One region of the Xanthomonas boreopolis genome, then DNA from elsewhere that is predicted to be linked to it. Evidence: predicted binding sites of a transcription regulator. Region 1 holds the regulator's gene; each other region holds the start of a gene.

Region 1 (10,360 bases):
ATCAGCGCCGCGGCATGGGCCTGGCGGCGGTGGTTCGCGTCGAGCGCCGCGATCGAGGCCGGCTCCAGGTCCTCGCGTTCCAGTTCGGCGAGCTGGTGCCCCAGGTAGCCGATCCGGTCGGACACGTCGCCCTGGGCCGAGAGCGCCTCGCGCTCGTCCAGCAGGGCCTGCCAGCGCTGGCTGGCCCGGCGCACCTGCTCGCGTTCGCCGGCATTGCGGGCGTAGGCGTCCAGCAGGTCCAGCTGGCTGGTGCGGGAAAGCAGGGCCTGGTGCTCGTGCTGGCCATGGATCTCGACCAGGTGGCCGGCCAGTTCGGCCAGTTGCGACAGCGGGGCGGGGCGGCCGTTGATCCAGGCGCGCGAACCGCCATCGGCGCGGATGATCCGGCGCAGCTGGCACTGGCCGTCGTCGTCCAGTTCGTTCTCGCGCAGCCAGCGCTGGGCGGGGTGCCCGGGCGGCAACATGAATTCGGCCGACAGTTCGGCCCGCTCGGCCCCGTGGCGGACCACGCCGCTGTCGGCGCGCAGCCCGGACAGGAACCCGAGCGCGTCCACCATCAGCGACTTGCCGGCGCCGGTCTCGCCGGAGACCACGGTCATGCCTGGGCCGAATTCCAGCTCGGTGGCGCGGACGACGGCGAAATCCTTGATCGAGAGATGTCTGAGCATGCAGGCGTCGGGACGGTCTGGGTTCTGGGAGGGCGGGGCAGGCGCGGCTTGCCAACGCTCCGGGCAGACATTATCTATGCTTCGTCTCACAGACTGATCCCATGCGCGCATCTTCCACGCCCTCGCTCGATCCCCGCGCCCGCCAGTTGCTGCGGACGCTGATCTCGCGCTACATCCGCGACGGCGAGCCGGTCGGGTCCAAGACCCTGGCCCAGCACGCCGGGCTGGACGTCAGTTCGGCGACGATCCGCAACATCCTGGCGGACCTGGAGGACATCGGCCTGCTCAGCTCGCCGCACACCTCGGCCGGCCGCGTGCCGACTGCGCACGGCTACCGGGTGTTCGTCGACAGCCTGGTGCAGATGCAGCCGCCGGGCGAGGACGAGGTGCGCCGGTTGCGCGCGGAGCTGCCGGCCGGGGCCGGGACCCAGTCGCTGCTGGGCAGCGCCTCGCAGATGCTGTCGGCGATGAGCCACTTCGTCGGCGTGGTCAGCGCGCCGCGGCGCGAGCAGTTCGCCTTCAAGCACATCGACTTCGTCGGCATCGACGCGCGCAAGGTGCTGGCGATCGTGGTGTTCGCCGACAACGAGGTGCAGAACCGGGTGATCGAGCCGCGGCGGGCCTACGGGCCGGTCGAACTGGAGCGGGTCGCCAACTACCTCAACGCGCATTTCGCCGGGCGTACCCTGGCCGACATCCGCGCCACGCTGCTGCGCGAGCTGCGCGTGGCCAAGGACGAGATGGAGCAGCTGCTGTCGCACAGCGTCGACCTGGCCGGCGAGGTGCTGGCCCCGGCCGCCAGCGACGACATGCTGCTGGCCGGACAGACCCGGCTGATGGGCGTGCAGGACCTGTCCGACCTGGACCGCCTGCGCGAGCTGTTCGAGGCCTTCGCCAGCAAGCGCGAGATCCTCCAACTGCTGGAGCGCACGATCCAGGCCCCGGGCGTGCAGATCTTCATCGGCGAGGAGACCGGCGTGGTGTCGCTCGAGGACGTCTCGCTGGTCACCGCGCCGTACGCCGCCCATGGCCAGGTGCTGGGCGTGCTCGGGGTGATCGGGCCGAAACGGATGGCCTACGACCGGCTGATCCCGCTGGTCCAGGTCACCGCCGAGATGCTGGGGGCCGCGATGGAGCCGCCACCGCGATAGGCGCGGCCTCTGGTTCCGATCGATCGCTTGAAACCCGTCGATACGCCCACATAGGGAGCCGGTGGGGCGGGTGTTCCTCCCGCCCGGGAATTGTTCATGAACCAAGACCACCCCGAATTCGATTCCGAAGACCCATCCCAGAACCAGGCGCCGGCCGATCCGCTCCAGGCCGAGGTCGAGGCGCTGCGCAGCGAGATCGCCCTGCTCAAGGCCGACGCGCTGCGCGAACGGGCCGACCTGGAGAACCAGCGCAAGCGCATCGCCCGCGACGTGGAGAACGCGCGCAAGTTCGCCAACGAGAAGCTGCTGGGCGAGCTGCTGCCGGTGTTCGACAGCCTGGATGCCGGGCTGGCCGCCGCCGGCAACGAACCGAGCCCGCTGCGCGACGGCCTGGAGCTGACCTACAAGCAGCTGCTGAAGGTCGCCGCCGACAACGGCCTGACCCTGCTGGACCCGGCCGGCCAGCCGTTCAACCCGGAACACCACCAGGCCATCAGCCAGGCCGAGGCGCCCGAGGGGGTGGCCCCCGGCAGCGTGCTGCAGGTGTTCCAGAAGGGCTACCTGCTCAACGAGCGCCTGCTGCGCCCGGCCCTGGTGGTGGTCGCGCGCCACGACTGATCGGCGCGGCACCGTCCATGCAACGCAGTTTCGTGCGGATGGCTTGAATGGGTTCGCGCCATCCCCACATCTGGACCAGAACCGGCGCGGGCCGGACAGACAGTTAAGAACACTCTTCAGGAGCCATCCCACATGGGCAAGATCATCGGTATCGACCTCGGCACCACCAACTCGTGCGTGGCGATCATGGACGGCGGCAAGGCCCGCGTCATCGAGAACTCGGAAGGCGATCGCACCACCCCGTCGATCGTCGCCTACACCAAGGACGGCGAAGTGCTGGTCGGCGCCTCGGCCAAGCGCCAGGCCGTCACCAACCCCAAGAACACCTTCTACGCGGTTAAGCGCCTGATCGGCCGCAAGTTCACCGACGGCGAGGTGCAGAAGGACATTGCGCACGTCCCGTACACCATCCTCGCGCACGACAACGGCGACGCCTGGGTGCAGACCAGCGACGGCAAGAAGCTGGCGCCGCAGGAGATCTCCGCCAAGGTGCTGGAGAAGATGAAGAAGACCGCCGAGGACTTCCTGGGCGAGAAGGTGACCGAGGCGGTGATCACCGTGCCGGCCTACTTCAACGACAGCCAGCGCCAGGCGACCAAGGACGCCGGCCGCATCGCCGGCCTGGACGTCAAGCGCATCATCAACGAGCCGACCGCCGCGGCGCTGGCCTATGGCCTGGACAAGGCCGGCGGCGACCGCAAGATCGCCGTGTACGACCTGGGCGGCGGCACCTTCGACGTGTCGATCATCGAGATCGCCGAGGTCGACGGCGAGAAGCAGTTCGAGGTGCTGGCCACCAACGGCGACACCTTCCTGGGCGGCGAGGACTTCGACAACCGCGTGATCGAGTACCTGGTCGACGAGTTCCAGAAGGACCAGGGCATCGACCTGCGCAAGGACCCGCTGGCGCTGCAGCGCCTGAAGGACGCGGCCGAGCGCGCCAAGATCGAGCTGTCGTCCTCGCAGCAGACCGAGGTCAACCTGCCGTACGTCACCGCCGACGCCTCCGGCCCGAAGCACCTGAACATCAAGCTGACCCGCGCCAAGCTGGAAGCGCTGGTCGAGGACCTGATCAAGAAGTCGATCGAGCCGTGCCGCGTGGCGCTGAACGACGCCGGCCTGCGCGCCAGCGACATCAGCGAGGTGATCCTGGTCGGCGGCCAGACCCGCATGCCGAAGGTGCAGCAGGCCGTGGCCGAGTTCTTCGGCAAGGAGCCGCGCAAGGACGTCAACCCGGACGAGGCCGTGGCGCTGGGCGCGGCGGTGCAGGGCGGCGTGCTGGCCGGCGACGTCAAGGACGTGCTGCTGCTCGACGTGACCCCGCTGAGCCTGGGCATCGAGACCCTGGGCGGCGTGTTCACCAAGATCATCGAGAAGAACACCACGATCCCGACCAAGGCCTCGCAGGTCTTCTCCACCGCCGAGGACAACCAGTCCGCGGTCACCGTGCACGTGCTGCAGGGCGAGCGCGAGCAGGCCCGCTTCAACAAGTCGCTGGCCAAGTTCGACCTGACCGGCATCGAGCCGGCGCCGCGCGGCCTGCCGCAGATCGAGGTGTCCTTCGACATCGACGCCAACGGCATCCTGCACGTGTCGGCCAAGGACAAGAAGACCAACAAGGAGCAGAAGGTCGAGATCAAGGCCGGCTCGGGCCTGTCCGAGGACGAGATCGCGCGGATGGTGGCCGACGCCGAGGCGCACCGCGACGAGGACAAGAAGTTCCAGGAGCTGGTGCAGGCCCGCAACCAGGCCGACGGCCTGATCCATGCGACCCGCAGCGCGATCAACGAGCACGGCAGCAAGGTGCCGGGCGACGTGATCGGCAAGGTCGAGGGCGCGCTGGCGGAGCTGGAGACCGCGATGAAGGGCGACGACAAGGCCCAGATCGAGGCCAAGACCAAGGCGCTGGAAGAGGCCGGCCAGTCGCTGTACGCGGCGGCCGCGGCGGCCGAGCAGGGTGCCGCCGGCGGCGGCGATGCCGGCCCGCAGGCCAAGGCGAACGACGACGTGGTGGACGCCGAGTTCACCGAGGTCAAGGACGACAAGAAGCCGTGATTCGTGATTCGGGATTCGTGATTCGAAGGAGCGGGGCCATGCCTCGCTCCTCCGGGCGCCGGAATCCCGGCTGATGGCGATACCGATGCTTTTTCGAATCACCAATCACCCATCACGAATCACGTCCACATGAGCAAGCGCGACTACTACGAGGTGCTGGGCGTCGCCCGCAACGCCAGCGACGAGGAGCTGAAGAAGGCCTATCGCCGCTGCGCGATGAAGTACCACCCCGACCGCAATCCGGGCGATGCGGCGGCCGAGGCGGCCTTCAAGGAATGCAAGGAGGCCTACGAGGTCCTCGCCGACGCCGGCAAGCGCCGGATGTACGACGCGCACGGCCATGCCGCTTTCGAACACGGCATGGGCGGCGGCGGTCCGGGCGGCCCGGACATGGGCGACATCTTCGGCGACATCTTCGGCAACATCTTCGGTGGAGCCGCTGGTGCGCGCCAGGCGCGCCGCGGCGCCGACATCGGCTACGTGATGGAGCTGGAGCTGGAGGAAGCGGTGGCCGGCGTCGAGCGCCGCATCGAGATCCCGACCCTGGCCGAATGCCGGCAATGCGACGGCAGCGGCTCGGAGGACGGCAAGGTCGAGACCTGCACCACCTGCGGCGGCCGCGGCAACGTGCGCGTGCAGCGCGGCATCTTCGCGATGCAGCAGACCTGCCCGCATTGCGCCGGGCGCGGCAGCATCATCCGCAATCCCTGCAAGACCTGCCACGGCGCCGGCCGCGTCGAGGAAGAGAAGGTCCTGTCGGTCAAGATCCCGGCCGGCGTGGACACGGGCGACCGCATCCGCCTGGCCGGCGAGGGCGAGGCCGGGCCGCCCGGCGCGCCGCCCGGCGACCTGTACGTCGAAGTGCGCGTGCGCGAGCACGCGATCTTCCAGCGCGACGGCGACGACCTGCACTGCGAAGTGCCGATCCGCATCGCCCAGGCGGCGCTCGGCGACAGCGTGCGCGTGGCGACGCTGGACGGCGAAGCCGAGATCCGCATCCCGGCCGAGACCCAGACCGGCAAGCTGTTCCGCCTGCGCGGCAAGGGCGTCAAGTCGGTGCGCAGCCGCGTGCCGGGGGACCTGTACTGCCGCGTCGTGGTGGAGACGCCGGTCAACCTCACCGCGGAGCAGCGCAGGCTGCTGGAGCAGTTCGAGGCCACGTTCGTCGGCGAGGAGGCGCGCAAGCATTCGCCGAAATCGGCGACCTTCATGGACGGGGTGAAGAGTTTCTGGGACCGGATGACGTCGTAGTGCATCCCGCTTCGCGGGCTGCACCCCCATGCTTTTGCCTCGCAAAACCGCGGGCCCCGCTTCTGCCTTGCCCGTCCCCGGCCTGTCGGCGCGCCCCCCTTAACGGAAGGGGGGCTTTGCTCCAGACGCCCATCGAGTCGACGACATTCTCGTGGGAGGGACTTCAGTCCCGACGGGCTTTCCCGAAGTGCCGGCTGTTTTCGCTCTTCGTAGGAGCGGCTTCAGTCGCGAAGAAGCTTTCGGTAAAGCCCCGCCGCGACTGAAGTCGCTCCTGCGAAATGCAAAGGCGAACGTGCCGTGCCGCCTGCGCGCGCCTACAATGCGGCGATGAGCCAATCGCAACCCGGACACCTCGTCCACGGCCGTCGCCAGCGCCCCGATGGGCCCGCGCCGGTCGACGTCATCTCCGTCCAGTCGCAACTGGTCTACGGCCACGCCGGCAACAGCGCGGCGATCCCCCCGCTGCGCGCGCTGGGCGTGCGCGTGGCGGAGATCCCGACCACGCTGCTCAGCAATGCGCCGTTCTATTCGACCCTGCGCGGGCGCATCCTGCCGGTGGACTGGTTCTCCGACCTGTTGCTGGGCGCGAGCGAGCGCGGCCTGCCGCAGCGCGCCAAGTTGCTGGTCTCCGGCTATCTCGGCAGCCTCGCCAACGGCGAGGCGTTCGCCGACTGGCTCGATGGCCTGCAGGACCTGGCGCCGCAGCTGCGCTACTGCCTGGACCCGGTGATCGGCGATACCCACACCGGGCCCTACGTGGAGCCCGCGCTGGAAAAGGTGTTCGTCGAGCGGCTGCTGCCCAAGGCCTGGCTGGTGACGCCGAATGCGTACGAGCTGGGCCGCCTGAGCGGCCGCGACAGCCTGGCGCAGGACGATGCGATCGCCGCGTCGCGCGAGTTGCTCGAGCGCGGCCCGGAGTGGGTGCTCGCGCACAGCGTGGCCGGCGCCGAAGGCCAGCTGGTGACGCTGGCGGTGAGCCGCGACGCGGTCTGGCGCTGGGCGACCCCGTACCTGCCGGTGGACGTGGCCGGTACCGGCGACGTGCTGATGTCGCTGTTGATCGGTTTCCTGCTGCAGGGCGAGTCGTTCGAATCGGCGGCCGGGCGCGCGCTGTCGGGCGTGCACGCGGCGCTGGAGGCGACCCTGGCCGATGGCTACGAGGAGTTCGACGTGCTCGCCGCCGCGCCGGCGGCACTGTCCACGCCGGGGCGCTTCGCCGTCGAGCGCCTGGCATGACGGCGCGTCCCGTCGTCGGCATCGTCGGCAGCGCCGGTGCCTATGGCCGGTGGTTGCAGCGATTCCTGCACGAACGCATGCAGCTGGAGGCGGTCGGGCACGATCCGGCCGATCCGGCCTCGCTCGACGAGCAGGCGCTGGTGGACCGCGCCGACGTGCTGGTGTTCTCGGCGCCGATCCGCCAGACCGAAGCGCTGATCCGCCGCTACGCGGCGCTGGCCGCCGGCCGCGAGCGCGGCCGGCTGTGGCTGGACATCACCTCGATCAAGCAGGGGCCGGTGGCGGCGATGCTGGAATCGCAGGCCGAGGTGGTCGGCCTGCATCCGATGACCGCGCCGCCGAAGTCGCCCACGCTCAAGGGCCGGGTGATGGTGGTCTGCGAGGCGCGGCTCGATGCCTGGCGCGCATGGCTGCAGACGCTGTGCGACGCGCTCGAGGCCGAATGCGTGCCCGCCACGCCCGAACACCACGACCGGGTGATGGCGCTGGTGCAGGCGATGGTGCATGCGACCCACCTGGCCCAGGCCGGGGTGCTGCGCGACTACGCGCCGCTGCTCGGCCAGCTGCCGGCCCTGATGCCGTTCCGTTCCGCCTCGTTCGAGCTGGACACGGCGATCATCGCGCGCATCCTCTCGCTCAATCCGGCGATCTACGAGGACATCCAGTTCGGCAACCCGCACGTCGGCGAGATGCTCGACCGGTTGCTTTCGCACCTGCAGGAACTGCGCGCGCTGGTCGCCCGCGGCGACGATGCGGCGCGCGCCCGTTTCCGCGAGATCTTCCTGCACGACAACAAGGCCGCGATCGGCGCGCAGGCGCTGGAAGGCGGCAACTACAGCTACGAGCGCGTGGGGTACCTGCTGGCCGACCTGACCGAGGCGCGCGCGTTGAGCGTCTACCTGCCCGAGGACCAGCCCGGCTCGCTGCGCGTGCTGCTGCACGTATTCGAGCGGCACGCCGTTAATCTCTCCTCGATCCATTCCTCGCGCACGCCGGCGGGCGAGCTGCATTTCCGCATCGGCTTCGACCATGCCAGCGACGCCGCGGCCCTGGCGCGCGCCGCGCACGAGATCGACGAGAGCGGCATCGGGCGGGTGCTGTCGCGCTGAGGTGGGCGTACCGCCATCTCTCTCCGCCCGCGGGAGCGGCCGGCAAGCGCCATCGTCGCGCATTTCATCCACACCGGCTGTGGATGAAATGCGGACAAGCATGTGGATAACGCGCCGCGCGCCTTGCGGCGCGGGCGTGTCAAGACGGATGGCGAAAAAATGGCCGGCGTCCGCTCAGGCCGCGGACAGCCGGAGTTCGCCGCCGGTGGTGGTGTACTGCTGGCCCTGGCGTACCAGGTGCCGGCCATCGGCCAGCTCGTAGCGCGGCGAAGGCTGTTCGCCGGCGTTGTTCGATTCGTCGCGGAACTCGATGATCACGTAGGTCTCGCCATCCGGAGCGACAGCGGGGAACTGGCGGAAAGACATTGCGCACCTCCTGGATCGATTGCCGCCGGCGATGCCGGCAACGTGAGCATGCGAAGGCCGGCGTTAAGGACGCGTCACCCGGCCCGGACAGGCCGCGTTCGGTTTCTGCGGGCCCTGTCGAGCCCGCTGCCGGTGCTTGGCCCGCGGCGCGGATGCCCCGGCGGGCTCAATCGATGAACTGCAGGCGCGCGAGTTCGGCGTACAGGCCGCCTTGCGCCAGCAGCTCGGCATGCGTGCCCTGGGCGATGATGCGGCCGTGGTCCATCACCACGATGCGGTCGGCCTTGAGCACGGTGGCCAGCCGGTGGGCGATCACCAGCGTGGTGCGGCCCGCCATCAGCCGTTCCAGCGCCTGCTGCACGGCGCGTTCGCTTTGCGCGTCCAGGGCGCTGGTCGCCTCGTCGAGCAACAGGATCGGCGCGTCCTTCAACAGCGCCCGCGCGATCGCGATGCGCTGCTGCTGGCCGCCGGACAGGCGCGCGCCGCGTTCGCCCAGTTCGCTGGCATAGCCTTCGGGCAGGGCGCGGATGAACTCGTCGGCCTCGGCGGCCTCCGCCGCGGCCTGCAGCTCGGCATCGCTGGCGTCGAGGCGGCCATAGCGGATGTTGTCGGCCGCGCTGGCGGCGAACAGCGCCGGCTGCTGCGGCACCAGGGCGATGCGCTCGCGCAGCGCGGCCGGGTCGAATTCCCGGAGGTCGTGGCCTTCCACCAGGACCTTGCCGCTGTCCGGATCGTGGAAGCGCAGCAGCAGCGACAGCACCGTGCTCTTGCCGGCCCCGGACGGGCCGACCAGCGCCACGGTCTCGCCCGGCCGCACGTGCAGGTCGAAGCCGTCCAGCGCCGCGTGATCGGGCCGTTGCGGGTAGTGGAACACCACGTTGTCGAAGCGGATCTCGCCGCGCAGGGGCTCGGGCAGGCCGCGCGGCGATGCCGGGGCGACGACGCCAGGGCGTTCCTGCAGCAGCTCGGCGATGCGGCCCATGCCGCCGGCGGCGCGCTGCAGCTCGTTCCACACTTCCGCCAGCGCGCCGACCGAGCCGCCGCCGATCAACGCATACAGCACGAACTGGCCGAGCGTGCCGGGCGTCATGCGGCCGTCGATCACGTCGTGCGCGCCCGACCACAGCACCAGCACGATCGCGCCGAACACCAGCACGATCGCGATGGCCGTGACCAGGGCCTGGGTGCGGATGCGCCGCCGCGCGGTCTGCACCGAGGCGTCCAGCGCGGCGCCGAAGCGCTTGCGTTCGTAGGATTCGCGCGCATGCGCCTGCACGGTGCGGACCGCGCCGAGCGTTTCCGCGGCCAGGGTGTTGGCGTCGGCCACGCGGTCCTGGCTGGCGCGCGAGATCTTCTGCAGGCGGCGCGCGCCGAGCACGATCGGCAGCACCGCCAGCGGGATGCCGACCAGCGAGTACGCCGCCAGCCGCGGGCTGGTGACGAACAGCATGGCCAGGCTGCCGACCACCGTGACCGTGCTGCGCAGCGCCACCGACATGGTCGAGCCGATCACGCTGCGCAACAGTTCGCTGTCGGCCGACAGGCGCGAGACCAGCTCGCCGCTGCGGTTGCGGTCGTGGAAACCGGCATCCAGGCCGATCAGGTGCGCGTACAGCCGGTTGCGCAGGTCGGCGACGACCTTCTCGCCGAGCAGCGACACGAAGTAGAAGCGCGCGGCGGTGGCGAACGCCAGCACCACCGCCACCCCGAACAGCAGCACGAAGGTGCGGTTGATCTGGCCGCCGCCGGAGAAGCCATGGTCGATGACCTGCTTGACCGCGGTCGGCAGGCTCAAGGTGGCGGCCGAGGACAGGGCCAGCGCCACCAGCCACAGCACGAACAGGCGCAGGTGGCGGCGCACGAACGGCCACAGCGTGCGCAGGCTGCCCAGTTGCTTCAGCGACTT
Region 2 (10,360 bases), 1.2 Mb from region 1:
GCATCGGCCGCACCGCGCGGCTGGGCGAGGAGGGCGACGCGATCAGCTTCGCCTGCGAACGCTACGCGATGAGCCTGCCGGACATCGAGGCCTACATCGAGCAGAAGATCCCGGTCGAGGCGGTCACCACCGAGCTGCTGACCGCGCTGCCGCGCCCGGAGCGCGCCGCGCCGGCCGAGGGCGAGGAGGCCGAGAGCGTCGGCGAGATCTTCCGCGAGGCGCGCGAACAGCGCGCCGCCGACGAGCAGCGCCGCGGTGGCCGCGGTGGCCGTTCCGGCAGCGGCGAACGCGCGCGTGGCGAGGGCGAGCGCCGTCCGCGCCGCCGCAAGCCGAAGCCGGAAGGCGAGGGGCAGGCGCAGGCGGCCGCGGCGGCTGAGCCGGCAAGGCCGGCCAGCGCCCCGGCGCCGGTCGTGGCCGAAGGGGGCGAGGAGCGCGCGCCGCGCAAGCGCCGGCGCCGCCGTCGCGGCCGTCCGGTCGAGGGCGCGGGCGAGGCCGCCGCCGGTCCGGCACCGGCGGCCGCGCCGAGGCCGGTCCAGGTGGTCGCCACGCCGGTCAAGGCCGCGGCCAACGATTCGTTCCTGTCGCGGCTGGGCCGCAAGATCCGCGCGCTGGTCTCCGGCGGCTGAGCCGGGGCGCGACGAATGCACCGCCGGGCCGACCGTCGGCGGTGCATTCATGGAGCGCTCCGGCATAATTGCTGAATGAGCGTCCTGCGATTCGACAATGTCAGCAAGCAGTACCCGGGCGGGCACACCGCGCTGGAGGACGTGAGCTTCGAGGTCGCCCAGGGCGAGATGCTCTTCGTCACCGGCCACTCCGGCGCCGGCAAGAGCACGCTGCTGAAGCTGATCCATCTCAGCGAGCGCCCGACCCGCGGCGCGGTGATCTTCGGCGAGCGCAACCTGCTCAAGGTACGCGGCGGCAAGGTGCCGCTGCACCGGCGCGAGGTCGGCGTGGTCTACCAGGACCACCGCCTGTTGATGGACCGCAGCATCGCCGAGAACGTCGCCCTGCCGCTGATCCTGCGCGGCACGCGCCGCGGCGAGATCGGCAAGCGGGTGCGCTCGGCGCTGGAGCGGATCGGCCTGGCGCACCGCGAGAAGGCGCTGCCCTCGCAACTGTCCGCCGGCGAGCAGCAGCGCGTCGGCATCGCCCGCGCGATCGTCGGCGAGCCGAGCCTGCTGGTGGCCGACGAGCCGACCGGCAACCTCGACCCGACCCTGGCGGCCGAGATCATGCAGTTGTTCGCAGAGTTGCCGGCGCGTGGCACCAGCGTGCTGGTGGTCAGCCACGACCTGGCGCTGCTCAAGAAGATGCGCAAGCGCGTGCTGATCCTCGACCACGGGCGCCTGGCCGACGACATCTCGCCACAGGACCTGGCGGAGTGAGCGCGCCCGTGAACAAGCCCAACAACATCGAGGCCCGTGCCCCGTCGAGGCTGGGGATCTGGTTCGACCACCACCTCCACAGCATCGTCTTCAGCCTCGGCCGCGCGCTGCGCAAGCCGTGGGCGACGCTGTTGACGGTGCTGGTGATGGCGCTGGCGCTGGCCTTGCCGCTGGGGCTGTCGATCGCGCTGGACAATCTCAAGCACCTGGCCGGCAGCGTGCAGCAGTCGCGCGACATCAACGTGTTCCTGAAGACCAGCGTGGACGGATCCGCCGCCAGCCTGCTGGCCGAGTCGCTGCGCGGCCGCGCCGATGTGGCGGCGGTGGCGCTGCGCACGCCGGAGCAGGGCTTGGCCGAGCTGCGCGAAAGCGCGAAGCTGGACGCGGCGATCGACGCGCTCGGCGACAACCCGCTGCCGACGCTGCTGATCGTCACCCCGGCCGCCGACGGCGACGATGCGCGCCTGGCCGAGTCGCTGCAGGGCATGGCCCAGGTCGACCAGGTCCAGCACGATGCGCTGTGGCGCAAGCGCCTGGAGGGCTGGCTGAAGTTCGGCGAGCGGCTGGTGCAGGTGCTGTCGGCGCTGCTCGGCGCCGGTGCCGTGCTGGTGGTCGGCAACACCGTGCGCCTGGACATCCAGTCGCGGCGCGAGGAGATCGGCGTGCTGCAGCTGCTCGGTGCCAGCGACGGCTTCATCCGCCGTCCGTTCCTGTACCTGGGCGCCTGGTACGGACTGGGCGCGGGGCTGGTAGCGCTCGGCCTGGTCGGCCTGTCCGGGCTGGCGCTGCGCGGGCCGCTGGCGGCGCTGGCCGACAGTTACGGCAGCAGCTTCGCGCTGCATGGGCTGGACCTGCTGCATTCCGGCTTCGTGCTGGTCGGCACGCTGGTGCTCGGCTGGCTGGGGGCCTGGCTGGTGACCGGGCACTTCCTGCGCCAGACCCGCCCGACCGAGACCTAGGGCCTGTTCGGCGCTGTTGGAATGGGCCACGCCGCGCCTGGGTGCGTGCGGGGCAAAGAAGAACGAGGGAATTCATGTCGATAAACGATCGAGTGATGACGCCGCACCGTGCGCACCCAGGCGCGGCCCTTCGTGTTGCCGCACGCGGCAACGTGGCCCATCCCAACAGCGCCAACAGGCCCTAGCCCCATGCGCACGCCCGACCTCAAGCACCTAGTCAACGAGGCGCCCCGCGTGATGGTGGTGGACGGCTCCAAGCTGGTGCGCAAGCTGATCGCGGACGTGCTCACGCGCGAGCTGCCGGCGGTGCAGGTGGTCGGGTGCGCCAGCATCGCCGAGGCGCGCGAAGCGCTGGAGGCCGGCTCGGTGGACCTGGTCACCACCTCGCTGGCGCTGCCGGACGGCGACGGCCTGGCGCTGGCGCGCAGCGTGCGCGAGGCGGCCGGGCAGGCCTACGTGCCGGTGATCGTGGTGTCCGGCGACGCCCAGCAGCACCTGGTGGAGCGGCGCTTCACCGAGTACGTCACCGACTACTTCGACAAGGCGCTCGGCCACGAAGCGCTGGCGACCTTCATCCGCGGCTATGTGCAACCCGAGCCGGTCCCCGGCGCCAGCGTGCTCTACATCGAGGACAGCCGGGTCGTCGCCGAGGCCACCAAGCGCATGCTCGAGCGCCAGGGGCTGCAGGTGGTGCACGTGCTGACCGCCGAAGAGGCGTTCGCGCTGCTGACCGCCGAGTCCCTCGGCCGCACCCCGCGGCGCATCGACCTGGTGCTCACCGACGTGACCCTGAAGGGCGAGCTCAACGGCCGCGACGTGGTGCAGCGTATCCGCGTCGACTTCGCCTACGGCAAGCGCCGCTTGCCGGTGCTGGTGATGACCGGCGACGGCAATGCGCACAACCAGTCCGAACTGCTCAAGGCCGGCGCCAACGACCTGGTGCAGAAACCGATCGAGGAGCGCCTGCTGGTGACCAAGGTGCTGTTCCAGCTGAGGCTGGCACGGCTGGAAGACCGGGCCGTAACGCTATGAACGAAGTCGTGAACGAGGCCGCGGAGTCGCGGATCCAGTTGGAGCCTTCGTGGAAGGCGCGGGTGGGGGATTGGCTGCTGCGGCCGGAGATGCGCGAGCTGTCGGCGTTCCTGCGCCAGCGCAAGGCGGCCGGCGCGCGGATCTTCCCGCCCGGGCCGAGGATCTTCGCCGCCTTCGACGCCACCCCGTTCGAGCAGGTCAAGGTCGTGATCCTCGGCCAGGACCCCTACCACGGCTACGGCCAGGCGCACGGGCTGTGCTTCTCGGTACTGCCGGACGTGCCCACCCCGCCGTCGCTGGTCAACATCTACAAGGAAATCGAGGACGACCTGGGCATTCCCCGCCCCGACCACGGCTACCTGATGCCGTGGGCGCGGCAAGGCGTGCTGCTGCTCAACGCGGTGCTGACGGTGGAGGAAGGCCGGGCCGGCAGCCACCAGAACCGGGGCTGGGAGGGTTTCACCGACCACGTGGTCGATACCCTCAACCGGGAGCGCGAGGGCCTGGTGTTCATGCTCTGGGGCAGCTATGCCCAGGCCAAGGGCAAGGTGATCGACACCCGCCGCCACCGCGTGCTGAAAGCGCCGCACCCCTCGCCGCTGTCGGCGCACCGGGGATTCCTCGGCTGCCGGCATTTCTCGATGGCCAACGAGTACCTGGCCCGGCACGGCGGTACGCCGATCGACTGGCGGCTGCCGCCCCGGCAGGCGCTGGACGGGACAACCTGAGTCGACGCCAACGGACCCAAGACCGTCACGGCGCCGCCGCCGGAACGGTGATAGGGTGGCGGCCGGGGTTTCCCGAGGACGGCGGCAGAACGGAAAAGGCCAAGCCCGGTTAACCATTCCATTCATGGAACGCTGGAACTTTTTCTGTACCCGGCAGTCCAATAGCCCGACTGCTAAGATGAGGTCCTATGAGCCAGAACGCCTCCACTGCCCTTGTGGCAAACAACCTCCCCGTCCCCAGCGCGCTGGGTTCGCTGGATGCCTACATCAATGCCGTGCACCAGATCCCGGTGCTGTCGGCCGATGAGGAACAGGAGCTGGCGCGCCGCTACCGCGACCACGAGGACCTCGACGCCGCGCGCGAGCTGGTGCACTCGCACCTGCGCTTCGTCGTGCACGTGGCCCGCGGCTACAACGGCTACGGCCTGCAGATGGGCGACCTGATCCAGGAAGGCAACATCGGCCTGATGAAGGCGGTGAAGCGCTTCGACCCGGACATGGGCGTGCGCCTGGTGTCCTTCGCGGTGCACTGGATCCGCGCCGAGATGCACGAGTTCATCCTGAAGAACTGGCGCATCGTCAAGGTCGCCACGACCAAGGCGCAGCGCAAGCTGTTCTTCAACCTGCGCAAGTCCAAGACCCGCCTGGGCTGGCTGAATGCCTCCGAGGTCAGCGCCGTCGCCAAGGACCTGAACGTGTCCGAGCGCGAGGTGCTGGAGATGGAATCGCGCCTGGCCGGCCGCGACATCGGTTTCGATGCGCCGTCCGACGAGGACGACGAGCACGCGCCGCCGTCGCCGGTGAGCTACCTCGTCGCCAACGACGAGGATCCGTCGATGGCCTACGAGCGCGCCGACAGCGAGGACCACCAGCTGGAGCTGCTGCGCGAGGGCATGGCCGGGCTGGATGCGCGTTCGCGCGACATCATCCGCCGCCGCTGGCTGGACTCGGAGTCGAAGGTGACGCTGCAGGAGCTGGCCGACGAGTACGGCGTGTCGGCCGAGCGTATCCGCCAGATCGAGGCGAACGCGCTGAAAAAGATGCGCGCCCTGTTCGCCGCCTGACCGGCACGACAGCGGCAATGGACGAACGGCCCGGAGCGATCCGGGCCGTTCGCGTTCATGGCGATGCCGGGCCGGCGGCACCGGCCTCAGGGGCGTTGCGGAGGGTCTTCCTCGTGCGGGCGGCCGAAGATGATCCGCGCGGCGCGCTGATAGCTCCAGTACGCCATCGCCCAGTTGACCAGCACCACGAAGCGATTGCGGAAGCCGATCAGGAAGAACACGTGGGCGGCCAGCCAGAACCACCAGGCCAGCGGCCCCGACAGCTTGAGCCGGCCGAGGTGCACGATCGCCGCCATGCGCCCGATCGTGGCGAGGTTGCCGTAGTCCTTGTAGCGGAACGCGGGCGCCGGCCGGCCGGCGAGGCGGGCGCGCAGCGTGGCGGCGATGTGCCGGCCCATCTGCTTGGCGGCCGGGGCGACGCCGGGCACCGGCTTGCCGTCCTGCTGCACCGAGGCCAGGTCGCCGCCGACGAAGATCTCGGGATGGCCGGGCACGCTGAGGTCGGGCTCGACCAGCACGCGGCCGGCGCGGTCCAACGGCACGCCGAGGGTGCGCGCCAGCGGCGAGGCGGCCACGCCGGCGGCCCATACCACGGTGCGTGCTGCCACGAACTCGTCGCCCAGCCGGTAGCCGTGCTCGTCGATATGCGTCACCGGCGTGCCGGTATGGACCTCCACGCCGAGCTTCCGCAGCTGGCGCTCGGCCTTGTCGGTGAGGTCGGGGGGGAAGGAGGGCAGCACGCGCGGGCCGGCTTCGATCAGGCGCACGCGGGCGTCGCGCGGATCGATGCTGCGGAACTCGTCCTTCAGCGTGTGGCGGGCGATCTCGGCCAGCGTGCCGGCGAGCTCGACGCCGGTCGGGCCGCCGCCGACGATCGCGAAGTTCAGCCAGGCCGCGCGGGCGGCGGGATCGGGCTCGGCTTCGGCGCGTTCGAACGCCACCAGCAGCTTGCGCCGCAGGTACAGCGCATCGTTGAGCGTCTTCAGGCCCGGCGCGTGCCCGGCCCACTGGTCGTTGCCGAAGTAGGCGTGGGTGGCCCCGGTCGCCAGGAGGAGATAGTCGTAGCCGAGGCGGTGGCCGTCGGTGAGGGCGACCTGGCGCCGGTCCGGGTCGACCGCGTCGACCTCGCCGAGCAGGACCTCGACGTTCCGCTGTCCGCGCAGGATATGGCGCAGCGGCGCGGCGATGTCCGGGGCGGACAGGCCGGCGGTGGCGACCTGGTACAGCAGCGGCTGGAACAGGTGGTGGTTATGGCGATCGACCAGGGTGATGCGGATCGGCGCGTCGGCCAGGGCGCGGGTCGCCCAGAGCCCGGCGAAGCCGCCGCCGATGACGATCAGATGGGGGAGCGTGGGAGCCATCGTGCTGTATCGGGCAAGGGAGGATCGTGGGAGCGGCCTGGCCGGCTGGCCGCCGCGACCGCCCGCTAACGTAGCAGCTCGGGAGGAACCGCGGGGTGTTCGCGCCGCGTGCACATGCGCGGGCGAGCCGCCTGTGTATGCTCGGCCGCGGGACGGGCATGGCGCCCGTGCGAGGAGCATGGCCGATGGCATCGGGCAACGGATCCGAGACGCGTATCGCGCTGCTGGTCGATGCGGACAATGCGCCGGCCGCGAAGATCGACGTGGTGCTCGCCGAGGTGGCGCGCTACGGCGTGGCCAACGTGCGGCGCGCCTACGGCAACTGGAAGAGCCCGCACCTGAAGGGCTGGGAGTCGGTGCTGCACGAGTACGCGATCCGCCCGATCCAGCAGTTCGCCTACAGCAGCGGCAAGAACGCCTCGGACATGGCGATGGTGATCGATGCGATGGACCTGCTGTACGCGCGCAACCTCGACGCCTTCGCGATCGTGTCGAGCGATGCGGATTTCACGCCGCTGGTGATGCGCCTGTTGACCGACGGCATGAAGGTCTATGGCTTCGGCGAGAAGAAGACGCCGTCCCCGTTCGTCAACGCCTGTTCGAAGTTCACCTACCTGGAGGCGCTGGGCGCGGATGCGGTGGACGAGCAGGATGCGACTTCGACGCGCAGGGGCGAGAAGGAGCTGCGCAACGATGCGCGGCTGGTGCAGTTGTTGCGCGGGGCGGTGGACGCGGAGTCGGAGGACGACGGGTGGGCGCACCTGGGGGCGGTGGGCAAGCAGATCGCCAACCAGGCGTCGTTCGACCCGCGCAATTACGGGTACCGGAAGTTGAGCGACCTGGTCAAGGCGATCGGGTTGTTCGAGATCAGGCAGGATGGATTGGTGATCTGGATCCGGGACAAGCCCCGGGTGCGGGGAAAGGTGGGGCGGGGGTAGTGGGTTAGCGGTATCGGGTTATGCCCAATGGCCGACGGACCGGCGTCCACGCTATCTCACCGCCTCACGTAGTCTCTCTAGCGTCATCCCCGCGAAAGCGGGGATCCAGGGACGTTGCTTTGGGCTCTTGAGGCTTTGGCGAGAAAGGCCAGAGCTTTCGCCTTTGGCGAGTTACTTTTCTTTGCTTGTGCACGCGCGCTGCATGAGCAGCGCCGCACGGCGAACCCGCCCGAAGGGCGCGGCACAGGAATGTGCCGCGTAAAGAAAAGTAACCCAAAGAAGCGCTTCACAGCAGCCGAACGGCTGATCAAGCACCCCCCGCCTGCGCGCCCGCAGCTGTGCTGCGGGTCCGCGGAGCCGGCGGGATTTTTCGACGGGGCTCGTCCGCTACGCGGCCGAGTCCGGGGCATTCGCCGCGCGGTGAATGCCCGCCCGCCGGGGCGAAGCGGTGCTTCACCTTTTCCGGCGAGCCCATGCACGTCGCCCTTCGGGTGTTTCCCGCCGTCTCCGCCGCTTCGAAGGGGGCCGCGCCGCAGTGACATTCGTGGGCCATGAGGTTGGCGCGCCGCCGCGCGAGGAGGCGTTACCCAATCCAAAGCAAAATCACGAGCAACAGCAACAGCAACAGCAACAGCAACAGCAACAGCAACAGCAACAGCAACAGCATTACCGCGCTGCTGCGCTGCGTCGTGGCTTGGTCATATGGCGGCGCTATAAACCAGGCACGTCGCGGCGAGGGGGCGCTGGGCGATTCGCGGCGTGGGCTGGATGCCTGGAATAGGGGGCGTGGGCCTGCGTTGCATTCCGCAACGTCCAAGGAGGAAGACGGCATGTCCAGGTCCATGACGCTGTTCGTTGTATCCGCGTTGTCGTGGTGGTCCTGCAGCGGTCACGCTGCAGAGCTGGTTCCCAAGCAGTTGGCCGGTCCGCCGGAGGAGTTCGCGCAGATGCGGGTCCCCGATCCGGCGTCGGCGGCGATCCTGTCCAAGAGTGCGTTGTTGCCGGTGGAGCTGGCCCCGCAGGCCGGGGGAGCGCAGTGGCGCGGCAACCTGCCGGTCGAGAACGGCAGGTTGCGCTTCATGGTGCTCGACAACGGCGCGGGCTGGCAGGTCGCCGCGGGCGAGCCGGGCGGCACGCTGCGCGCCGATGCCGCCAATGCGGCACCGCTGCAGGCGGCGGCCGCCACGTTGGGCATGCAGGCGTCTTCGGTCAGGGGCGTGCGATACGCGCTCGAGGGGGCGCGCAACGGCCAGTGGAACCTGCAGTTGCGCGCGTCGACGCCACAGGCGCAGCGCGGTTACGTGTTGTTGGAGGGCGACGAGCGCACGCAGTTGGCGTCCTATCCGCGCGATCGCCAGCGTCAGCTCGGCCGTCCGCTTGCGCTCAATGCGGTATTGACCGGTGACAGTGCCGCGGGCGAGGCGCGCCTCGGGATGGATGCAGGCCGCATCGAGCGCGCCGAGCTGCGCATCGTCGCGCCCGATGGCAGCCTCTCCACCGTCGCGATGGCCGACGACGGTTTCCACAGCGATGGTGCGGCCGGCGACGGCGTGTACGGCGCGGGGTTCGTTCCGGATCGCTCCGGCACATGGATCGCGCAGACCGTGGTGCACGGCCGCGACCGCGACGGCCAGCCGTTCGTGCGTACCGCCGAGCACGTGCTGCCGGTGCTGGATGCGCGGCTCCGCCTGGTGGGCGGCATCGGCGTGCAGCCGGGCCAGGCCGGCCGCCTGGCGTTGCAACTGCCGGTGGCCGCGCGTGGCGCGGATGCGCCTTCGCACTATCGCGTACTGGCCGAGGTATGGGGCAAGGGCGCGACGGGCGAAGACGTGCCGGTGGCCTGGGTGGGCGGCATGGTCGCGCCGGCGGACGGCCGGTTGTCGCTGGGCCTGGACGAGCGCTGGATCGCCCGTTCGGGTGCGCGTGCGCCGTTCGCGCTGCGCAACCTGCGCATCGAGGATCCGGACCACTACGTTCCGTTGCTCGAGAAGGCCGAGCTGGCATTGCCGTTGCCGGCCACGCGCCTGCGCGCGCTGGCCAGCGCGAACCCGGCGAATGCGATCGCGATCGACGAGGCGATGCGGATGGGCCCGCGCCCGGCGTCGCTGCGGCAGGCGACGGCCGATGCGACGATCCAGGCGACCGGTTCGCGGCTGGTGCTGGTGCATGGCTACTGTTCCGGCGGGGTGTGGCCGGTCGCGCAGTTCGGCAACGCCTCTGCGTTCCTGGATGCCAACCAGAGCCGCAGCAACGACCAGTTCGCGCAGTTGCTGGCGCAATTCGGCAGCCAGTGGAATTCGTTCGGCATGGTCGCGCACAGCCAGGGAGGCATGGCCGCGCTGCACCTGTATGCGTACTACTGGAGCGGGTTGGACAACGCGACCGGCGCGCGTCTGCTGCAGTCGGTCGGCACGCCTTACCAGGGCACCAACCTGGCGGGCATCATCGCCACGGTCGGTTCGTGGTTCGGCGTCGGTTGCGGCAGCAATACCGACCTCACCTACGACGGCGCCAAGGCGTGGCTGGCCGGCATCCCGGCATCGGCGCGCGCGAAGGTCTACTACTACACGACCTCGTTCGCTTCGACGAACTGGTGGACCAACGACTACTGCAATGCGGCGTCGGACCTGGTGCTGAGCGATCCGGAGGACGGCACGGTAGAGCAGGTCAATGCGCAATTGCCCGGCGGCAACAACATGGGCCATACCACGGGGCAGTGCCATACCACCGGGATGCGCGACCCGGCCCAATACCTCGACGCGAGCCGGAACGCGACGATGAGCGCGAACGCGGCGCGCTGATACGGGAGCCCACAAGCAGAACGCCAGCCGCATCGCGACGATGCGGCTGGCGTATCCGTGGTGCCGGGACCGGGCAGGCTCAGAACTTG
Region 3 (10,360 bases), 2.2 Mb from region 1:
AAAACTCCGGCTGAAGCCGCTCCCACAGGGGTCTTCGTTCAGAAATCGAACACGTATTCCGCCGCGATTTCACGCCCGATCGAGTCGAACAGCGTGGTGTTGAAGAACGCGTAGCCGTAGTACGCCTCCTTGTGCTTGTAGCCCACGTTGTTGAACACGTTGTTGACGTAGAAATTGACCTTCATGCGCGGGGTGATGCGGTAGCCGCCGCTGAGGTTCCAGTACCACGCCGGCCCGACCCGGCCGTAGTAGTGCGAGGTCGACTCGCCGTAGTGCGAGCTGGCGCTGTCGGTGACCAGGCAATCGTCGCCGGCCGCCGGCTGGTAGCCGTCGTCGAAGCGGCGGCAGGTGCCCCAGTTGACCGCGCGCGTGGAGCCGAAGCGCTTGGCGTAGACGGTGAAATCCCACGGGCCGCCGTTCTCCCAGTGCGCGCTCGCGCGCACCTTGCTGCGCACCTTCTCGTCGCGCTTGTTCTTGTTCTCGTCGGTGCGGTAGATCTGCTCGTAGTAGGAGATCAGGTTGTTGTAGTCGAGCGAGAACTGCCAGTTGCCCCAGGCCGCGGTGTCGAGCCGGTACTTCAGCGAGACGTCCACGCCCGAGGTCTCGGCCTGCGCCAGGTTGATGGGGCCGCGCTCGATGCCGACGATCCGGCCGTCGGCATCGCGGATCACGCGCGAGACGATGGTGTTGCAGTATTCGGCGCCGCCGGGATTGGTCCAGGCGCCGCCGCTCGTGGTCGTGCCGGTGCGGCAGCCGGCCTCGGCGCTGAGGATCTCGTCGCGGTCGAGGTCCTTGATCATGTCCTCGAGGCGGATCTTGTAGTAGTCGGCGGTCAGCGACAGGCCCTGCGCGATGTCCCAGACGAAGCCCGCGGTGAACGAACGTCCGTGCTCGGACTTGAGGTCCGGCGTGCCGCGGCGGTTCACGTCGATGGTGTAGTAGATGTCGTCGTTCTCGTCGTTGCAGGTGCCGGTGAGGTAGGCGCCTGAGGAAATGCAGCGGTACTGGTCGATCACGGTCTGGCTGGTCGAGCTGGGCTCGCCGAGCACGTAGTGCATGTCCGGCGCACGGAAGCTGGTCGCCAGGGTACTGCGCAACAGCAGCGAATCGACCGGGCGCCACTCCAGGCCGGCGCTCCAGGTGGTGTCGCTCTGCCTGCCGATGTCGGTGGCCAGGTCGGTGGCGTACGACTTGTACGAACCGTAGCGGTCGTAGCGGCCGGCCAGGCTGGCGGTCAGGCTCGCCAGCAGCGGGACCTGCAGTTCGAGCCCGGCCGAGGAACGCAGGCGTTCGCCGCCGCCGCTGTCGACCACGTCGACGTAGTAGCACTCGTTGGCGCAGGGATCGGGCCTGAGCCGGTAGCCCTGCTTGGCCAGCTCCGCCACGGTGGCGAAGCGGATCGGCCCGGCCCAGCCCTGCAGCAGTTCGCCGCTGAGCGTGAAGCTGGCCTGGTTGACCCAGGAATCGGCCGCGTTGTGCGACTTGGCGACCAGGTCGCCGTATTGCGCCGAGGTCAGCGGTGCGTACCAGCGGTCCTCGTCGACGTCGTGGATCGGCGTGCCGTCGGCGGTGGTGCCGAGTTGCGGGCCCAGGAACCAGTCGGTGGCCTTCTGCAGATCGACGGTGCGGATGTACTCGTCCACGGTGTAGCGCGAACGGCCGACGCTGAACTCCCAGTCGAAGCGGTCGGCCCATACGCCCTTCAGGCCCGCGCTCAGGTCCCAGGACAGTTCCTTGTTGTAGTTCGCCAGGCCTTCGAAGCCGCCGGCTTCGCGGCGGGTGAGCTGGCGGATCGCGTACAGCGAGCGGTCGCTGCCGGCATCGTGGAACGGCCCGAGGTAGACGTAGGGCGGGTCGTAGGTCCAGTAGCCGGTGCTCTTGTTCACCGACAGCGTGGCCCAGGCCTCGGTGTTCTCGCTGAACTTCCAGGTGCCGTAGAGATAACCGGAATAGTTCTCGCCGCCGCTGCTGAGCAGCCAGTCCTGGTAGTCGTGGGCCATGCCGCAGTAGCTGCCGTAGTTGGTCAGTACGCCGCTGTTCTGGTCGTAGCTCAGGCGCTGCGCATCGATGAACTCGCCGCCGAAGCGTTCGCAGGTGCCGGACGGCATCGACAGCCGCTGGGAGTTGTCGGCATCGACCAGGCTCAGTCCGGTGAACGGATTGAAGCCGTACTTGCGGTTCTGCGCGGTCCAGTTCGAATAGGCCATGTCCTCCTGGTCGTCCATCTGCGGGCGGTCGCGCCCGGTCAGCGGATCGCGGCGGGTGCCCTGCAAGGCGTAGGTCAGGCTCCAGTTGTCGCCGGTGCGGCCGCCGGTCCAGGAACCGTCGAAGGCGTTGCGCCCGCCTTCGGTCGAGGTGCCGCCGCGCAGGCGCACCTGGTCGCCCTGGTAATTCTTCTTGAGGATCACGTTGATCACGCCGGCGACCGCGTCCGAACCGTAGATCGCCGAGGCACCGCCGGTGAGGATCTCGATGCGCTCCACCGCCGCCGACGGGATGTTGCTGTAGTTGGCGAAGTTGCTCTCGCCGCCGTACGGCAGCGGGTAGTCGGCCACGCGATGGCCGTTGACCAGCAGCAGCGTGCGGCCCGGGCCAAGGTCGCGCAGGTTGATCGGCGAGGCGTTCGGGGTGTGCGAGCCCCACTGGGTGTCGGCCTCCACCGAGCCCTGCTGGTTCATGCTCGCCAGCGCGTCGTAGACGGTGGCGAAACCCTGTTGCTGGATCTGCTCGGCGCTGATCGCCAGCACCGGCTGCGCGCCTTCGACTTCGGCGCGCTTGATGCGCGAGCCGGTGACGGTCACGGCATCCAGGTCGGTGGCGGACCCGGATGCATCGCCGCTCTGCGCCTGCACAGCGCTGGCATGGACGGCGATGGCGAAGGCTACGCCGAGGGCAAGGCGGTGGCTACGGCACTTCATGGGTGGTTCCCCTGCGGAAGAACCGGCGAGGCCGGCGGATATGGTCGCGGTCGCGCAAGCGCGCCTGCCGGCGTCGCCTCCCCTGGCCCGCTGCGCGAGCCGCGCTCCCCGGGCCGAACCTAGGTCCGCGCTGATATCGTTGTCAACGGAATGTCATGCGCATCCGTGCAAACCTGGATGCAGCGCACGCCGCGGATTTGCGCGCGTGGGCAGACCGGCCGCGACGCACCCGGGCAAGCGCGCCGTCCGCATCGGCTGGCAGGTGGTGCGGGCTCCCCCGGACGCAGCCGTGCCGGACGCAGGCGGACCGGCGGTTCCGGCCCGCGGCCGGGCGCGGACAGGGCAAAAGAAAACCCCGCCTCGCGGCGGGGTTTTCCGTACAGCATGCAGCCTGTGGGCCGCGGCGGATCAGAAGTCCATGCCGCCCATGCCGCCCATGCCACCGCCGGCCGGCAGCGCCGGCTCGTCCTTCTTCGGAGCCTCGGCCACCATCGCTTCGGTGGTGATCATCAGGCCGGCGATCGAAGCGGCGTTCTGCAGGGCCGAACGGGTCACCTTGGTCGGGTCCAGGATGCCGAACTCGACCATGTCGCCGAACTCGCCGGTGGCGGCGTTGTAGCCGAAGTTGCCCTTGCCTTCCTTCACCTTGTTCAGGATGACCGAGGGCTCCTCGCCGGCGTTGGCGACGATCTCGCGCAGCGGGGCTTCCATCGCGCGCAGGGCGATCTGGATGCCGTGGGTCTGGTCTTCGTTGGCGCCCTTCAGCTCGCTGATCGCGGCCAGCGCGCGCACCAGGGCGACGCCGCCGCCCGGGACCACGCCTTCCTCGACGGCCGCACGGGTGGCGTGCAGGGCGTCTTCGACGCGCGCCTTCTTCTCCTTCATCTCGACCTCGGTCGCGGCACCGACCTTGATCACCGCCACGCCGCCGGCCAGCTTGGCCACGCGCTCCTGCAGCTTCTCGCGGTCGTAGTCGGAGGAGGTGTCCTCGATCTGGGTCTTGATCTGCTTGACGCGGGCCTCGATGGCGGCGGTGTCGCCGGCGCCGTCGATGATCGTGGTGTTCTCCTTGGAGACCTGCACCTTCTTGGCGCGGCCCAGGTCCTTGATCGTGGCCTTCTCCAGCGACAGGCCGACTTCCTCGGAGATCACGGTGCCGCCGGTCAGCACGGCCATGTCTTCCAGCATCGCCTTGCGACGGTCGCCGAAGCCCGGGGCCTTGACGGCCACGACCTTGACGATGCCGCGGATGGTGTTGACCACCAGGGTCGCCAGGGCCTCGCCCTCGACTTCCTCGGCGACGATCAGCAGCGGCTTGCCGGCCTTGGCCACGCCCTCGAGGACGGGCAGCAGGTCACGCACGTTGGAGATCTTCTTGTCGTGCAGCAGGATGAACGGGTCGTCCAGGTCGGCCGACTGGCTCTGCTGGTTGTTGATGAAGTACGGCGACAGGTAGCCGCGGTCGAACTGCATGCCCTCGACCACGTCCAGCTCGTTCTCCAGGCCCGAGCCTTCCTCGACGGTGATCACGCCTTCCTTGCCGACCTTCTTCATCGCTTCGGCGATGATGTTGCCGATCGACTCGTCCGAGTTGGCCGAGATGGTGCCGACCTGGGCGATGGCCTTGTCGTCGGCGGTCGGCTTGGAGATGTTCTTCAGCTCGGCGACGGCGGCGGTGACCGCCTTGTCGATGCCGCGCTTGAGGTCCATCGGGTTCATGCCGGCGGCCACGGCCTTGGCGCCCTCGCGGATCAGCGCCTGGGCCAGCACGGTGGCGGTGGTGGTGCCGTCGCCGGCGTTGTCGTTGGTCTTGGAAGCGACTTCCTTGACCATCTGCGCGCCCATGTTCTCGAACTTGTCGGCCAGTTCGATTTCCTTGGCGACGGAGACGCCGTCCTTGGTGATGGTCGGGGCGCCGAAGCTCTTCTCGAGCACGACGTTGCGGCCCTTCGGGCCGAGGGTCGCCTTGACGGCGTTGGCGAGCACGTTGACGCCGCGCACCATGCGCGTACGAGCGTCTTCACCGAAACGAATATCCTTGGCAGCCATGTGCTGTTACCTCAGTAAGTGTTCGTGTTTTTGGAAAGAGAAGGCAGCGTTCTTGCGAGGGACTCGCCTTTCAAACCCGGCACAAGGATGTGCCGTGCTCTTGCGAGGGACTCGCCTTTTTGAATCCCGGCACACGGATGTGCCGCGCCTCTGCGAGGGACTCGCAATACAGACTCAGCCGACGACGGCGAGGATGTCGTCTTCGCGCAGGACCTTGTACTCGACGCCTTCGGCCTTGTAGGTGCTGCCGGCGTACTGGCCGTAGATCACCTTGTCGCCGACCTTGACGGCCGGGGCACGGACGTTGCCGTTGTCGAGCGGCTTGCCGGCGCCGACGGCGACGACTTCACCCTTGGTGGACTTTTCCTTGGCCGAATCCGGGATCACGATGCCGCCGGCGGAAATCTCGTCGGCTTCGATCGGCTTGACTACCACGCGGTCGTGAAGCGGCTTGATGCTCATTGAAAGACCTCTTAAGTGATTGATTGGTCTGGAAAAGGCTGGTGATGTTAGCACTCGCGCATGTCGAGTGCCAGCATCACGCACGACAAAACCCGACGGATCGGGACTGGCCTGACATGGAGCCGGCCGAATGCCTTTCAAGGGGGGCGGCGGACAAAAAAACGCCGGATCGCAGCGGAGCGCCCGATCCGTCGCGGCGGCCTCGGCCCGGCGGGCCCGACCGGCCTGGCACCAGGCCGACCCGCCGGACACCGCCGAGCGCGCCCGCAACGAGGTGATCCACGGCGCCCAGGGCAACCGCAATCCCTTCATCGACCATCCCGAGTGGGGCACCGCGGCGCTGTTCACCTCGGCCAGGCCGGCCAGTTGCCAGTTGCCGAACTGACCGCGGCGTCGAAAACGAAGGCCCCTCCCCAGCGTGGGGGGCCGGGCGAGCGTGCGCCGTTCGCCTCACGGGCCCGCGTCCCGCGCGAATCCGCGCTGCGGGCGCACGCCTCGGCCCGGGACGCGAAAGGAATGTTCCAACTGCAACGGGCCCGCGCTCGGCTGCCCCGCGCGCAGCGAGCCGGTACACTCGCGGACCCATGCCTTCCCCGCCCTCCACCTCCCCGGCTGCGAGCCCCTCGCAAGAGCGCCGCACGCCTTCCCCGTGCGAAGTTCTCGTCCTGCTCAGCACCTGCCCGGACGCCGCCAGCGCCGAGCGCATCGCGCATGCGCTGGTATCCGAGCGGCTGGCCGCGTGCGTGACGCAGCTGCCCGGCGCGCGCTCGACCTACCGCTGGCAGGACCGGATCGAACGGGGCGAGGAAGTCCAATTGCTGATCAAGACCACCGCCACCCGCCTGCAGGCGGCCATCGAGCGCCTGCAGGCGCTGCATCCGTACGAGCTGCCCGAAGCGATCGCCCTGCGCGCCGAGGACGGGCTGCCGGCGTACCTGGCGTGGATCGACGACGAGACCCGCAGGAAATGAATGTCCCGATGACCCTGTTGCGCCGCTTCGCCACGCTGTGCGCGTTCATGCTGCTGCCGCTGTCCGCGCTGGCCTTCTCCGAGAAGGACCTGCTGCCGGTGGACCAGGCCTTCGAACTCAGCGCCCGGGCCACCGCGCCGGGCCGGGTCGAGCTGCACTGGAAGATCGCGCCGGGCTATTACCTGTACCGCCATCGCATGGGCGTGGGCGAGATCCCCGGGTTCAAGCAGAACCCGTTGCAGTTGCCGGACGGGCACAAGAAGCACGACGAGTTCTTCGGCGAGGTGGAGACCTATCGCGACGAGGTGACCGCGGTGCTCACCGGCGCGGCCGCCGACGGCGTCGACGCGCTGCAGCTGGAGGTGCGCTACCAGGGCTGCGCCGATGCCGGCGTGTGCTATCCGCCGCAGAAGCGCCGCCTGGAGGTCAGGCTGCCGGGGCCGGGCGCGGCCGCCGCGCTGCCCTCCGGCACCCTGCCCAGCGCGGGCAACACCGCGCCGTCGCCGCTGGCCTCGCGCCTGCCCGGTGCCGGCGTCGCCAACCTCGCCGGCGTGGAGGCGCTGCCGCTGCCGGCCGAGCAGGCGTTCGAGTTCGAGGCGATCGCCGGCGACGGCAACACGCTGCTGCTGCGCTTCACCCCGGCGCCGGGCTACTACCTCTACCGCGACCGCACCTCGCTGGCGCTGGAAGGCGTGGCCGGCATCCGCACCGGCGCGCCGCAGTGGCCGCCGGGCAAGCCGCACCGCGACGAGCACTTCGGCGACGTGGTGGTGTACTTCGACCAGGCCGAGGTCGCGCTGCCGCTGCTGCGCGACCGCACCGACGCGGCCGACATCACCCTGGTGGCGACCTTCCAGGGCTGCCAGACCGACGGCATCTGCTATCCGCCGATGACGCGCCGGGTGAAGCTGGCGCTGCCGGCCGGCAAGCTCTCGCCGCCGGACCAGGCCACCGCCGCGCCGCTGCCGATCCCGCCGCTGTCCGGCGCCGGCGCCGCCACGGACAAGGCGCCGGCCCCGCCGCCGCCGGATGCCTCCGCCGGCAATGCCGGGCGCAGCCTGCCCCCGCATGCCGAGCGCAACCTGGTCGCGGTGCTGGTGCTGGCGCTGCTGGGCGGGCTGGTGCTCAACCTGATGCCGTGCGTGCTGCCGATCCTGTCGCTGAAGGTGCTCGGACTGGCGCACAGCGGCGAGAGCCGCGCGCGCGCGCGCAGCCACGCGCTCTGGTACTCGCTGGGCGTGCTGCTGTCGTTCGCGGTGATCGGCGCGCTGGTGATCGGCCTGCGCGCGGCCGGGCAGGCGGCCGGCTGGGGTTTCCAGCTGCAGCAGCCGTGGTTCGTCGCCGCGCTGGCCTACCTGATGTTCGCGGTCGGCCTGAGCCTGACCGGCGTGTTCACGCTCGGCGGCAACCTCGGCGGCATCGGCCAGTCGCTGGCGTCGCGGCGCGGCCCGGTCGGCGATTTCTTCACCGGCGTGCTGGCCTGCGTGGTCGCCAGCCCGTGCATCGCGCCGTTCATGGGCTCGGCGCTGGCCTATGCGTTCACCGCCCCGCCGCTGCTGGCGATGCTGGTGTTCCTGGCGCTCGGCCTCGGCCTGGCGCTGCCGTTCCTGCTGATCGGCTTCGTGCCGTCGCTGGCGCGGCGCCTGCCCACGCCCGGCGCGTGGATGGAAACGCTCAAGCAGGTGCTCGCGTTCCCGATGTACCTCACCGCGATCTGGCTGCTGTGGGTGCTCGGCAAGCAGCGCGGCGTGGATGCGATCGCGCTGGTGCTGGTCGGCGCCACGCTGCTGGCGCTGGGACTGTGGTGGTTCGAGCGCAGCCGCTGGCAGAGCCGCCGGCTCGGCATGGCGCTGTCCACGCTGATGCTGCTGCTGGCGCTGGTGCCGGTGTGGGGGGTGACCCGCCTGCACGCGCCGGTCGCCGCCGCCGAGGCCGGCGAGGTCGCCTACTCGCCGCAGCTGCTGGACCGCCTGCGCGCGGACAACCGCGTGGTGTTCGTCAACATGACCGCCGACTGGTGCGTGACCTGCAAGGCCAACGAGAAGAACGTGCTGAGCAGCGCCGCGTTCCGCGACACCCTGCGCCGGGTCGACGCGGTCTACATGAAGGGCGACTGGACCAACGTCGACCCGCAGATCAGCGCCTTCCTCGAACAGCACCAGGCGGTCGGCGTGCCGCTGTACGTGGTCTACGGCCCCGGCACGCCGCCGACCGTGCTGCCGACCGTGCTGACCGAAGCGGTGGTCGAGGACGCGCTGCTGCGCGCCGCGCGCTGAGCGCGGGCCTTCGCCCTACCGCACGACGACTTCCCCTCCCACGCGAACCCTCCATGTCCTCCGACAGTCCATCGACCGCTTCCCGCACCACGCCCGACCAGCGCCAGGCCGCGCTCGACTACCACGAGTTCTCCCGCCCCGGGAAGATCGAGGTCCGCGTGACCAAGCGCGTGGCGACCCAGGACGACCTCGCCCTGGCCTATTCGCCCGGCGTCGGCTACGCCTGCGAGGCCATCGTCGACGATCCCGGCCGCGCGCACGCGCTGACCGCGCGCGGCAACCTCGTCGCCGTCGTCACCAACGGCACCGCCGTGCTCGGCCTGGGCAACATCGGCCCGCTGGCCGGCAAGCCGGTGATGGAAGGCAAGAGCGTGCTGTTCAAGCGCTTCGCCGGCGTGGACGCGTTCGACATCGAACTGGACGCCAACGATCCGGACAAGCTGGTCGAGATCGTCGCGGCGATGGAGCCGACCTTCGGCGGCATCAACCTGGAGGACATCAAGGCGCCGGAATGCTTCGCGATCGAGCGCGCGCTGCGCGAGCGCATGAAGATCCCGGTGTTCCACGACGACCAGCACGGCACCGCGATCGTGGTCGGCGCGGCGGTCAGCAACGCGCTGCACATCGTCGGCAAGGCGATCGAGGACGCGACGCTGGTGGTGTGCGGCATGGGCGCGGCCGGCGTCGCCTGCGTGGACATGCTGGTCTCGCTGGGCCTGAAGCGCGGCAACGTGCTGGCGGTGGACCGTTCCGGCGTGATCCACAGCGGCCGCCAGAACCTGGACCCGAGCAAGGCGGCCTACGCGCGCGACACCGACAAGCGCACCCTGGCCGAGGCGCTGGAAGGCGCCGACATCTTCCTGGGCCTGTCCGGCCCGGGCACGCTGACGCCGGACATGCTCAAGACCATGGCGGCCTCGCCGATCGTGCTGGCGCTGGCCAACCCGTATCCGGAAATCCTGCCCGACGACGCGCGCGCGGTGCGGCCGGACGCCCTGGTCGGCACCGGCCGCTCGGATTTCCCCAACCAGATCAACAACGTGCTGTGCTTCCCCTACCTGTTCCGGGGCGCATTGGACGTCGGCGCCAGCCAGATCAACACGGCGATGAAGGTGGCCTGCGTGAACGCGCTGGCGCGACTGGCGCGCGAGCACGTCGACGCCGAAGGCCGCAGCCTGTTCGGCCCGGACCGCCTGATCCCGCACCCGCTCGACACCGAGCTGCTGGTCGAGCTGCCGGCGGCGGTGGCGCAGGCCGCGATCGACAGCGGCGTCGCCACTCGCCCCCTGCACGACCTGGACCAGTACCGCGAGCGGCTGCGCGCCCTCGCCGAATCGCTGGCGGCATAGGTAGTCCCGGGTGGGGGCTCAGGGCGAGCGCAACGGCTCGTTGGCATGGGCCTCGTGCAGCAGCCGCACGAACTCCGGCGCCGGCGGCAATACCACTTCGCCGATGCGCGACACCGCCACGCCCGGCGACCAGGAGTTCATCACCACCGCCGACAACCCGGCCAGATCGTCCAATGCAAGCGCCTGCTCGCGCTGCGGCACGCCCAGGCGCCGCAGTTGCCGCCGGGCGATGCCCATGGCGATGCCCGGCAACACGTCGGCGATCGGCCAGACCACTTCCTTGCCGTCCCAGAACGCCAGGTTCCAGATCGTGGCCTCGGCCACGTGCCCGGCCG

The links. The regulator HrcA, encoded in region 1, represses chaperone genes, less so after heat shock. The targets are predictions, from matches to a motif close to TTNGCACTCNNNNNNNNNGAGTGCNAA.
Region 2: the regulator HrcA is predicted to act here: its motif matches at 4,258-4,284, upstream of rpoH (RNA polymerase sigma factor RpoH).
Region 3: the regulator HrcA is predicted to act here: its motif matches at 5,477-5,503, upstream of M3M27_RS02365 (co-chaperone GroES).

Annotation. Positions count from the first base shown of each region.
Region 1 covers NZ_CP097162.1:2,752,007-2,762,366, reverse strand. Annotated here, with positions in the region: gene recN (DNA repair protein RecN) at 1-668, opposite strand, end outside; gene hrcA (heat-inducible transcriptional repressor HrcA) at 770-1,819, shown strand; gene grpE (nucleotide exchange factor GrpE) at 1,916-2,437, shown strand; gene dnaK (molecular chaperone DnaK) at 2,570-4,492, shown strand; gene dnaJ (molecular chaperone DnaJ) at 4,622-5,743, shown strand; gene pdxY (pyridoxal kinase) at 6,071-6,979, shown strand; gene M3M27_RS12310 (prephenate dehydrogenase) at 6,976-8,088, shown strand; gene M3M27_RS12305 (hypothetical protein) at 8,263-8,454, opposite strand; gene M3M27_RS12300 (ABC transporter transmembrane domain-containing protein) at 8,621-10,360, opposite strand, start outside.
Region 2 covers NZ_CP097162.1:3,907,983-3,918,342, reverse strand. Annotated here, with positions in the region: gene rhlB (ATP-dependent RNA helicase RhlB) at 1-626, shown strand, start outside; gene ftsE (cell division ATP-binding protein FtsE) at 702-1,388, shown strand; gene ftsX (permease-like cell division protein FtsX) at 1,397-2,347, shown strand; gene M3M27_RS17585 (response regulator) at 2,537-3,379, shown strand; gene ung (uracil-DNA glycosylase) at 3,376-4,107, shown strand; gene rpoH (RNA polymerase sigma factor RpoH) at 4,296-5,171, shown strand; gene M3M27_RS17570 (NAD(P)/FAD-dependent oxidoreductase) at 5,258-6,532, opposite strand; gene M3M27_RS17565 (NYN domain-containing protein) at 6,718-7,470, shown strand; gene M3M27_RS17560 (choice-of-anchor X domain-containing protein) at 8,301-10,271, shown strand; gene M3M27_RS17555 (TonB-dependent receptor) at 10,351-10,360, opposite strand, start outside.
Region 3 covers NZ_CP097162.1:520,293-530,652, reverse strand. Annotated here, with positions in the region: gene M3M27_RS02375 (TonB-dependent receptor plug domain-containing protein) at 39-2,918, opposite strand; gene groL (chaperonin GroEL) at 3,327-4,967, opposite strand; gene M3M27_RS02365 (co-chaperone GroES) at 5,142-5,429, opposite strand; partial or broken gene M3M27_RS02360 (endonuclease) at 5,653-5,814, shown strand; gene cutA (divalent-cation tolerance protein CutA) at 6,014-6,400, shown strand; gene M3M27_RS02350 (protein-disulfide reductase DsbD family protein) at 6,409-8,676, shown strand; partial or broken gene M3M27_RS02345 (malic enzyme-like NAD(P)-binding protein) at 8,730-9,995, shown strand; gene M3M27_RS02340 (aminotransferase class IV family protein) at 10,044-10,360, opposite strand, start outside.